Regions from separate parts of the Streptomyces yamdrokensis genome, predicted to be linked through region 3. Evidence: riboswitches for the same ligand, from Rfam matches in the RefSeq annotation. Region 3 holds a riboswitch; each other region holds the start of a gene.
What was found. A riboswitch is a leader RNA that binds a small molecule or an ion and turns the genes downstream of it on or off. The one in region 3 is predicted to bind cobalamin.
Positions count from the first base shown of each region.

Region 1: linked by a shared signal. The riboswitch ahead of ACWZEH_RS23425 (ribonucleoside-diphosphate reductase subunit alpha) and the one ahead of ACWZEH_RS06785 (cobalamin biosynthesis protein) in region 3 are both predicted to bind cobalamin.
Region 2: linked by a shared signal. The riboswitch ahead of ACWZEH_RS27195 (energy-coupling factor ABC transporter permease) and the one ahead of ACWZEH_RS06785 (cobalamin biosynthesis protein) in region 3 are both predicted to bind cobalamin.
Region 4: linked by a shared signal. The riboswitch ahead of ACWZEH_RS02605 (ABC transporter substrate-binding protein) and the one ahead of ACWZEH_RS06785 (cobalamin biosynthesis protein) in region 3 are both predicted to bind cobalamin.

Region 1 covers NZ_CM132679.1:5,232,585-5,234,774, forward strand. Annotated here, with positions in the region: gene ACWZEH_RS23425 (ribonucleoside-diphosphate reductase subunit alpha) at 1-852, opposite strand, end outside; cobalamin riboswitch at 977-1,116, opposite strand; gene ACWZEH_RS23430 (GNAT family N-acetyltransferase) at 1,215-1,745, opposite strand; gene mctP (monocarboxylate uptake permease MctP) at 1,842-2,190, opposite strand, start outside.
Region 2 covers NZ_CM132679.1:6,114,489-6,116,678, forward strand. Annotated here, with positions in the region: gene ACWZEH_RS27190 (energy-coupling factor ABC transporter substrate-binding protein) at 1-286, opposite strand, end outside; gene ACWZEH_RS27195 (energy-coupling factor ABC transporter permease) at 283-1,032, opposite strand; cobalamin riboswitch at 1,063-1,271, opposite strand; gene ACWZEH_RS27200 (ABC transporter substrate-binding protein) at 1,504-2,190, shown strand, end outside.
Region 3 covers NZ_CM132679.1:1,649,558-1,651,747, forward strand. Annotated here, with positions in the region: gene ACWZEH_RS06775 (inorganic phosphate transporter) at 1-313, shown strand, start outside; gene ACWZEH_RS06780 (hypothetical protein) at 346-567, shown strand; cobalamin riboswitch at 711-853, shown strand; gene ACWZEH_RS06785 (cobalamin biosynthesis protein) at 976-1,968, shown strand; gene ACWZEH_RS06790 (cobyric acid synthase) at 1,965-2,190, shown strand, end outside.
Region 4 covers NZ_CM132679.1:684,723-686,912, forward strand. Annotated here, with positions in the region: gene ACWZEH_RS02605 (ABC transporter substrate-binding protein) at 1-854, opposite strand, end outside; cobalamin riboswitch at 916-1,127, opposite strand; gene ACWZEH_RS02610 (hypothetical protein) at 1,552-1,791, opposite strand; gene ACWZEH_RS02615 (AfsR/SARP family transcriptional regulator) at 1,918-2,190, opposite strand, start outside.

The DNA of each region.
Region 1 (2,190 bases), 3.6 Mb from region 3:
GGTCTTCAGGAACGGGACGATGCCGTTGGAGTGCCCGTTGGTGCCGCGGATCAGTGAACCCCGGGAGCGGACGCGGGAGTAGGAAAGGCCGATGCCGCCGGCGTGCTTGGAGAGGCGGGCCACCTGGTGGTAGCGGTCGTAGAGGGAGTCCAGCTCGTCCTTCGGGGAGTCGAGGAGGTAGCAGGACGACATCTGGGGGTGCCGGGTACCGGAGTTGAACAGGGTGGGGGAGGAGGGAAGGTACTCCAGGCGGCTCATCAGGCCGTACAGCGCGGCGACCTCGTCCACCGGCCGGACGTCCGTGTTCCCGGCGTCCTTCGCGAGGCCGGCGGCGACCCGCAGCAGGAAGTGCTGCGGTGTCTCCACGACCTTGCGGGTCACCGGATGCCGCAGCAGATAGCGGCTGTGCAGGGTGCGCAGCCCGAAGTAGCCGAAGCGGTCGTCGGCCTGCGGGTCGATCAGCGCGTCGAGTCGGTCCGCGTGCCCCAGGACGAACGCGGCGGTCCGGTCCGCGACGAGACCCTCACGGTGACCGGTCGCGATCGACGACGTGAACGACGTGACCCCCTGAGAGGCGGCCTCGGCGCGGATGCCGAGGGTCAGCAGCCGGGCGGCGAGCCGGGAGTGGACGGGGTCCTCGGAAATGAGTCCGGCCGCCGCCTCGGTGGCCAGCTCGCGCAGCTCGGTCTCGTCCGCGTGCGCGGACCGGCCGCGCAGCGCGGCGGCGGCGACCCGGCCGGGGTCGGCGCCCTGGAGGTCTGCGGTCAGCTCGGTCAGGGTCCGCAGCAGCGCGGCACCGGGGCCGTCGCTCACGTCGACCGCTGAAGCAGGATCGGCTGGCGCGATGGTCACGTGGGGCTCTCCCTCGCTCGGCACGGGGCCTCGCAAGGGCAGGGGGCAGCGCACGGGCACGCACACGCGCCACGCGTCCACCGGCCCATTCCACGAGGCCCGGACGTCGGGCACCCGGACCGGACGGCCGGGTGCACTGTCGGCAGGTCCTCGGACTCAAGCCCGTGCGGGCACACGGGAAACGTGAACACGCACAAGTACACCGTTGCGGGACAGTTCCGGATTCGCACCGGATTCCCCTGCGGCGACAGCGAGCATGAGCATACATCTTGTGCCGGGTGCTGTCGGCAGTCCCATATCTTGTGTCCCGGCGGGTATTGCGGCGCAGGGGCGAGCGGCGAGCGGCGAGGGGCGCAGGGGTGTCAGAGCGTCAGCTCATAGGTGAGCAGCGTGATGTCGTCCAGGTGCGGGACAGGGTTCCAGTCCCGCCCGGGAGAGCGGACGAAACCGAGACGCTCGTAGACGCGGTGGGCCGCACGCATCGTCCGCCGGGTCGACAGCACGACCCGTACGCACCCCTCCGTGGCCCGTGCCCGGTCGGCGCAGGCGCGGACGAGGGCCTCCCCGACACCCCGGCGCCGGGCGGCACGGGCGACCGCGAGCATCCGGATCTCCGCCTCGCCGGGCCCGGCGATGTCGGCCATCGGCCCGCCGCGCGGTACGAACGTCACCCCGCCCAGCACTCTCCCCGCGCCGCCCGCCTTTGCCCCGGTCCCCTCCACGGCGACCAGTACCCCGGCGGCCGCGGCCCGCCCGGCGACGTCCCTGAGCTCACCGAGGTACGCGTCGCTCTCCCCGAAGTCGAGCAGCCCGTCGCGCAGATAGGCCTGCGCGGTGATCTCACCGAGCTCCTCGAACTCGTACGGCTCCACCGGCCGGATGACGGTGTCCATGGGGCGAGTGTGCCCCACGGGTACGGCGAGGGGTCACCGGAGACATCCGGCGGCCCCTCGCCGTACCGCGTCAGTGTGTGCCCTCGCCGTACCGCGTCAGTGTGTGCCCTCGGCGGCCGTATCGACCTTGCCGGCCGTGTCCAGGGGCAGCTCGGTGCTGACCCCCGGGTCGCCCGCGTCCGCCGTGTAGTCCTGCGGCCGGGTCTCGTCGACGCCCTCGGGAGCCTTGACCGCCCTCAGGACGAAGGTCAGGGCGATCGTGACCAGAGCGTTGATCACGAAGGCGGTGAGGCCGATGTAGCCGATCTCGCCGATGCCCGGGATCTCCTGCGACGAACCGCCGAAGTGCTTCTGCGTCGGCGAGGCCACCCCGTACGCCGCGACCGTGCCGTAGAGCATGCCGACCGCCCAGCCAGCGAGCAGCGCCCAGCGGTGGAACCAGCGG
Region 2 (2,190 bases), 4.5 Mb from region 3:
GCCGGCGTCCGCGCCGCACCCCGAAGTAGTACGCCAGGACCCCCGCGCCGCCGGCGGCCTGGAGGGCGAACAGCCCCGACTCGATCTCACCGGACGGGGGTTCGTACAGTGGCGAGAACCACGGTTCGTAGTCCGGTTCGATCTCGGTGATCGCGGTCCGAGCCTCACCGTCCGCACCGGCGAACGGCTCCTCCTTGTGGTCGCCGAGCCCGAGCGCCAGCGGCAGCACCGCGAGCGCGGCCACGGCGAGCAGCAGCAGCGTGTTGATCCTCGCGTTCCTGGTCATCGCGCCACCTCCGATTCCGTTCCCGTTCCCGTCCCCGCCGTCGCCGGCGCCGGCGCCGACGCGGCAGGCCTGTTGCGGGCGGCTTTGGCCACCAACACGCCGAGACGGGTCAGTTCACCCCTGCTGGACTGCACCAGCAGGCGCATCACCAGCACGGTCAACAACCCCTCGCTCACCGCGAGCGGGATCTGCGTGACGGCGAAGATGGAGCCGAACTTCCCGAGCGCGCCCGGGAACCCGCTCCCCGGGTCGGGGAAGGCGAGCGCCAGCTGCACGCTGGTGACGCAGTACGTGGACAGGTCGGCGACGAACGCGCCGCAGAACACGGCCGCCATCAGCGGCGCCCCGTACCGCCGGACCAGCCGGTACACGCCGTACCCCGCCCACGGCCCGACGACCGCCATGGAGAAGACGTTGGCGCCCAGCGTGGTCAGCCCGCCGTGGGCGAGCAACAGGGCCTGGAACAGCAGGGTGATGGTGCCCAGCACCGCCATGACCGGCGGCCGGAACAGGATGGCGCCCAGCCCGGTGCCGGTGGGGTGGGAGCAACTCCCGGTCACCGACGGCAGTTTCAGCGCGGACAGAACGAAGGTGAACGCTCCCGAGGCGCCGAGCAACAACGTGCTCTCGGGATGTTCCCTGACTTCACGGATGAGTGACCGGGCGCCGTGGACGACGAACGGCGCCGCCGCGACACCCCAGGCGACCGCGTGCGCCGGTGGCAGAAAACCTTCGGCAATGTGCATGACTCGGCAGACCCTCTCCAGCACCTCGTGGATGGTTGACGCGCCTTGGCCGGTCTCCTGGCTGACGGGTACCACCGCCCGAACTCCGCCTTCCCGGGTCCCAGGGGGGACCCAGTGGCTGCCCGTCGGTCCTGTCGGGGACAGGACCAGGGGCCGGAGCCGGACTTCCCGATCACAGTGGCGAGGGCCGCACCGGTGTCGCACCGGATTTCCCGTTCACCAAGGCGTGGCGACAGTAGACCGGCTCCGGCCCGGTGACAAGCGGGTGCCGGGGGCGCGCGGACGGCGCCGCACAGCTCGTACCCCGGCGCACACCTGCGGCCTTGACACCCGACGCACGCCGATGACAGGGGCGGCACCCGGCGGCCGCTGTTCCCCGAAACGTCGGCATGAGGGGCCGGGGCCCTGGGCAGAACCTTGCTGCAATTAATATGCAACAACGTATTCCAGTCAGCAGAGGTGTGAGGTTCGATGACGACCCGACGAATACGGCGTACCACCGGCGCGGCGACCACGGCCGCCGCGCTCGCGCTGGCCGCCGCCTGCTCGGCGCCGACCGGCGGCTCGGACGCCGGTGCGGACGGCGGCGGGTCCGCCGAGTCCGTGGTGATCGGCGTTCCCTCCGAACCCGACACCCTCAGCCCCCTGCTCGGCTACGGCAAGGACGGCAACTCCAAGATCTTCGACGGACTGCTCGCCCGGGACGCGGACCTGGAACTCGAGCCCGCCCTGGCGAAGGCCCTGCCCGAGATCAGCGACGACGGCCGCACCTACACCTACACCCTGCGCTCCGGCGTGACGTTCAGCGACGGCGAACCCCTCACCGCCGAGGACGTCGTCCACACGTACGAAACGGTGCTCGACGACAAGACCAACAACACCGCCAAGAGCGAACTGGACGCTGTCGAGAAGGTCCGCGCGGACGGCGACGACAAGGTCGTCTTCACCCTCAGGTACCCGTACGCGGCCTTCGCCGCCCGCACCGTCCTGCCCATCGTCCCCGAGCACATCACCGCCGGGCAGGACCCCAACACCGGCGCCTTCAACACCGAGCCGGTCGGCACCGGACCGTACGTCCTCACCGGCTGGAGCAAGGGCGAGAAGCTCACCTTCAAGGCGAACCCGGACTACTGGGGCGGCGCCCCGAAGGTGAAAAAG
Region 3 (2,190 bases):
CTGGGGCCTGACGCTGCCGGCGGCGGCCCTGGTCGCGGCGATCGCCGAGTGGATCTGCGGCTTCGGCAGCTGGGGCACCGCCCTCGTCGCCGTCTTCCTGGTCGGCTCCAGCGCGGCGATCTGGAAGATCTCCCGGCGCGAGGTCATCGACCACACCAACGTGAACGAGACCGACGAGGAGCAGAGCGGCGTCGTGACCGCGGCCATGGCCGCGGTGGCCACCCCGCCGGCGGGCCACGTGAGCGACGAACTCTCGGCCACCGTCCCGGCCCCCACCGACCCGACGGCCCCTCCGGCCAAAACCACGGTCTGACCCCCAGCAGGACGCGAAGGAAGAAGAGCACCATGAAGATCGACTGGGCCTCCCTCGGTTCCGTCTTCGGCGTCAGCCTCGTGGTCACCGTGGCTCTGGTGGCCCTGTTCACCCTGGGCATCACCGGCCTGTCCCACCGTGAACGGGCTGCGGCCCGGGGCGGGTCCGCGACCCTCGCGGTCACCGGCGCCTACGCCTGCTTCGCGGCGTGCGCGGCGGCGGTGGCATACGGGATCCACCTGATCATGGCCTGACGGTCCGTCCGACGGGCGGTGCGGGGCACGTTGCCTCCGTACCGCCCGTTCGCCGTGCCCGTGCCGCCTTCGGGGTCCATCCTCCGGAACCCCTCTGTGGGCCTCAGCACACTTCAGCCTCGCAGGTCAACGGCAAGTTGACGGTTCTTCCGGACCATGGTGGACTGCCGAAGCCAATACGGGCGGCAGGAGAGGAAGCCGGTGCGATTCCGGCGCGGTCCCGCCACTGTCACCGGGGTGAACCACCCCGGGAGCCAGGAACTCTCGCCGCCGGTCTCGTCGAACCAGGGCGTGGACACCCTGAGTGAGGACATATCGCCATGCCCGGCTGCCTGTCGAGGTCGACCAGCGACGCCCCGCCCCCGCCCGGGGCGGCCATCCCCACCGGATCCCTCACCGGCTGAACCCATGGGTGCCGATCGCGCGTTCGCGTACGGCGCCGCTGCCGGCCTCCTCGGCGACCTGCTCCTCGGCGATCCCCGCCGAGGGCACCCGGTCGCCGCTTTCGGGCGGGCCGCGGCTGCCGTGGAACACATGCTGTGGCGGGACGACCGGGGCCGGGGCGCGCTGCACACCGCCGTCTGCGTCGGCGGGGCCGTCGCTCTGGGGAGCCTGGCCGCCCGCTGTGCACGGTCCTCCCCCGCCGCCTCCGTCGCCCTCACCGGCGCGGCCACCTGGGCCGTCGTCGGAGGGACGTCGCTGGCCCGGGAGGCCCGCGCCATCGGGCGCGCCCTGGAGTCCGGGACCGCCGAGGGCGTCGCGGCGGCCCGGGCGCGGCTGCCGCACCTGTGCGGGCGGGACCCGCAGGCGCTGGACGCCGACGGGATCGCCCGCGCGGTCGTGGAGTCCGTCGCCGAGAACACCTCCGACGCCGTGGTGGGCGCCCTGGTGTGGGGGGCCGTCGCCGGTGTGCCGGGACTGCTCGGGTTCCGGGCCGTCAACACCCTGGACGCCATGGTCGGCCACAGGTCCCCCCGCCACCTGCGGTACGGCTGGGCCTCCGCGCGCCTCGACGACGTCGCCGGGTGGCCCGGGGCGCGGCTGACCGCCGTCCTCGCCTCGGCCGCCGGGCCGGACCCGCGGGGTGCCGTGCGGGCCTGGCGCGCGGATGCCGCCGAACATCCGAGTCCCAACGCCGGGCCCGTGGAGGCGTCCTTCGCGGGCGCGCTCGGCGTGCGGCTCGGGGGGACGCTGTCCTACGCCGGGCGGGTCGAGCACCGGCCCGTCCTCAACGGCGGCGGCCGTGCCGTGACCGTGGCGGACATCGACCGCGCGGTACGGCTCTCGCGCCGCGTCGGCTGGCTGGCCCTCGGTGCCGGCGTCGTCGCGCGGCCCGTGGTGCGAGCGGTGACGCGGTCGGTCACGCGGTCGGCGCGCCGCGGGAAGGGACGTACGTCATGAGCGGTGGAGGCCTGCTGGTCGCCGGTACGACGTCGGACGCCGGCAAGAGTGTGGTGACCGCCGGGATCTGCCGGTGGCTGGTGCGGCAGGGCGTCAAGGTCGCGCCGTTCAAGGCGCAGAACATGTCGCTGAACTCGTTCGTGACGCGGGAGGGCGCCGAGATCGGCCGGGCGCAGGCCATGCAGGCCCAGGCCTGCCGGGTGGAGCCGCACGCACTGATGA
Region 4 (2,190 bases), 960 kb from region 3:
CCGAGGACGATGACGTCGGGGTCCCGGTCGGCGACGGTCTCCCAGTTGACCTGCGGCCACTCGTCGCGGGTGTCGGAGAAGGCGTTCTCGGCACCGATCGCGCGGGTGATGGCACCGGGGGCGCCGCAGCAGCCCGCCAGGTAGGGCGACTGCGAGTTGGCGAACCAGTACATGAGGGAGGTGCCGGAGGCGTCCAGGCCCTCGGTGGCCTCGCGCACCCTCTCCTTCAGTTCCGCGACCAGCCTGTCGCCGCGTTCCTCGATGCCGAACACGCGGGCGAGGTCGCGTATTTCGCCGTAGACGGTGTCGAGGGCGAGCGGCCTGCTGCGGGAGCCGTCACCACCGCTGTCGTTGTCCTTTCCGGCGGCGCAGTCGGCCGGTGAGACGTACGTGGGTACACCCAGCTCCTCGAACTGCTCACGGGTGGCGACGCCTCCTTTGCCGAGCGTGGAGACGAAGGAGGCCGTGACGAGGTCGGGCTCGGTGTCCAGCACCTTCTCGAAGGACGGCCCGTTGTCCGCCAGGCGGGGTACCGACGCGTTGGCCTTCTCGAGGCCCTTCGCCACCGGGTCGGTCCAGGTGGCGGTGCCGGCCATGCGGTCGGCGAGGCCGAGGGAGAGCAGGATCTCGGTGGTGCCCTGGTTGAGGGAGACGACCCGTTGGGGTACGGACTTCACCGTGACCCGGTGTCCGCAGTTGTCGAGGGTGAGCGGGTGGCCGGACGCGGCGGGCTTGTCCGAGCCCTTGTCGGCGTCGTCGTCCCCCGAGCCACCGCCGCAGGCGGTGAGCAGCAGGGCGGGAGTGAGGAGAAGGGCTGCGGCACGGCAGCGGGGAACGGAGAGAGCACGGGGCACGGGGACGCCTTGCCTGTCGGGGCTCGTACGCGGAGCCTGGCCTACGGAGGACCCCGCCGCCCATGGCGGCCGGGTGCCAGCAGGTCTTCGGACTCGGGTTCGCCCGGACGGAGCGCCTTCCCAGGGCAGTGCGCGCCGTCCTTCCGGCCGGCCCGCCGCCCCAGTGGCGTCACGAATGCTCCGCCCGTCCCCCTCACCGCTGCGCGTCAGTTCCGGATTTCCACCGGATTCCCTGGCCTCGGATGTGGCACGACTGGCTCCGGAAGCGTACCAAGATCGGTCGGGCGACCTGGACGGAGCGTACGGAGTCGCCGTGCCCGGTGCCGTCGGTTGCGGTGGTGGCGGACCGGTCGGGCGTGGGGCTGCTCAGAGGGTTCGGACGAGTACGCCGCAGCCGCCCTCACGGGTGGACGGACGCCTCCCGCCGAGCCGCGCCGGTGTGGGCAGAGCGCTACCGGCCTTCTCCGGCCCCGAGCCGGTGGAGAGGGTGCCGGGCGGGACGCCCCCGGCTCACCCGCTGTTCGACGTCCGGCCCGGCCCTCTGCGGACCGCCGTCGAGCAGGCGCACCTGTCCGGCCCGGCCCACGAGGAGCAGGAAGCCGCCGCACGCCTGACACACGCGAGACCCCGGCGCGCCCGGCCCGCCCTTCTCGTCGTGGGCGCGGGGCGGTGCGCGAACCCGACCGGACGGGCACTCTCACCGGTTGCTCCGCAGGTGGCGCACGACCAACAGGGTGGCGCACAGCGCGGTGACCCCACCGACGACCAGGTGCACGCCGATACCGGCCCCCGTGGACGAGGCCACGGTGTTGCCGACGACGCTGGTTGTCAGGACCACCCAGAGCAGGGTGCGGATCACGACCGCGCCGCTGTTGCGGTCCGGTGCCGCACCGCGGTCGGCGGCCTGCGTGCGGCGGGAGGGGTCGGTGTGGGGCATGGAGGGCTCCTCCGTCGAGGCGTGCGAGGCCTTTGACGCTACGGACCGGTGCCCCGCCCGGCCGATCCCCCGGGCCGCCGGATCGGTGGTACAGCAGGCTGTACCTACCGTCCCGCTCGAGAAGTGTCACGCGTGCTCGAGGGCGACCGCGAGGTCGGCCAAGTGGGCCGACACCGGACCGAGGGTGAGCAGCCCGCTGCCCGCGCCGGCCAGTTCGTCGGCCGCCGGGACGAGCGCGGTGTGGGCACGTCGCATGCCGTCCCGGTCACCGAGGGCGAGTGCCGCTCTGGCGGTGAGGCACCACAGGGCCTCCTGGAGGAGGTCGCGCGGCGGTTCGGGAGTCCCGTGCAGGGCCTCGGCGGCCTCGGCGCGGCAGTCCTGTTCGATCAGCATCAGCGG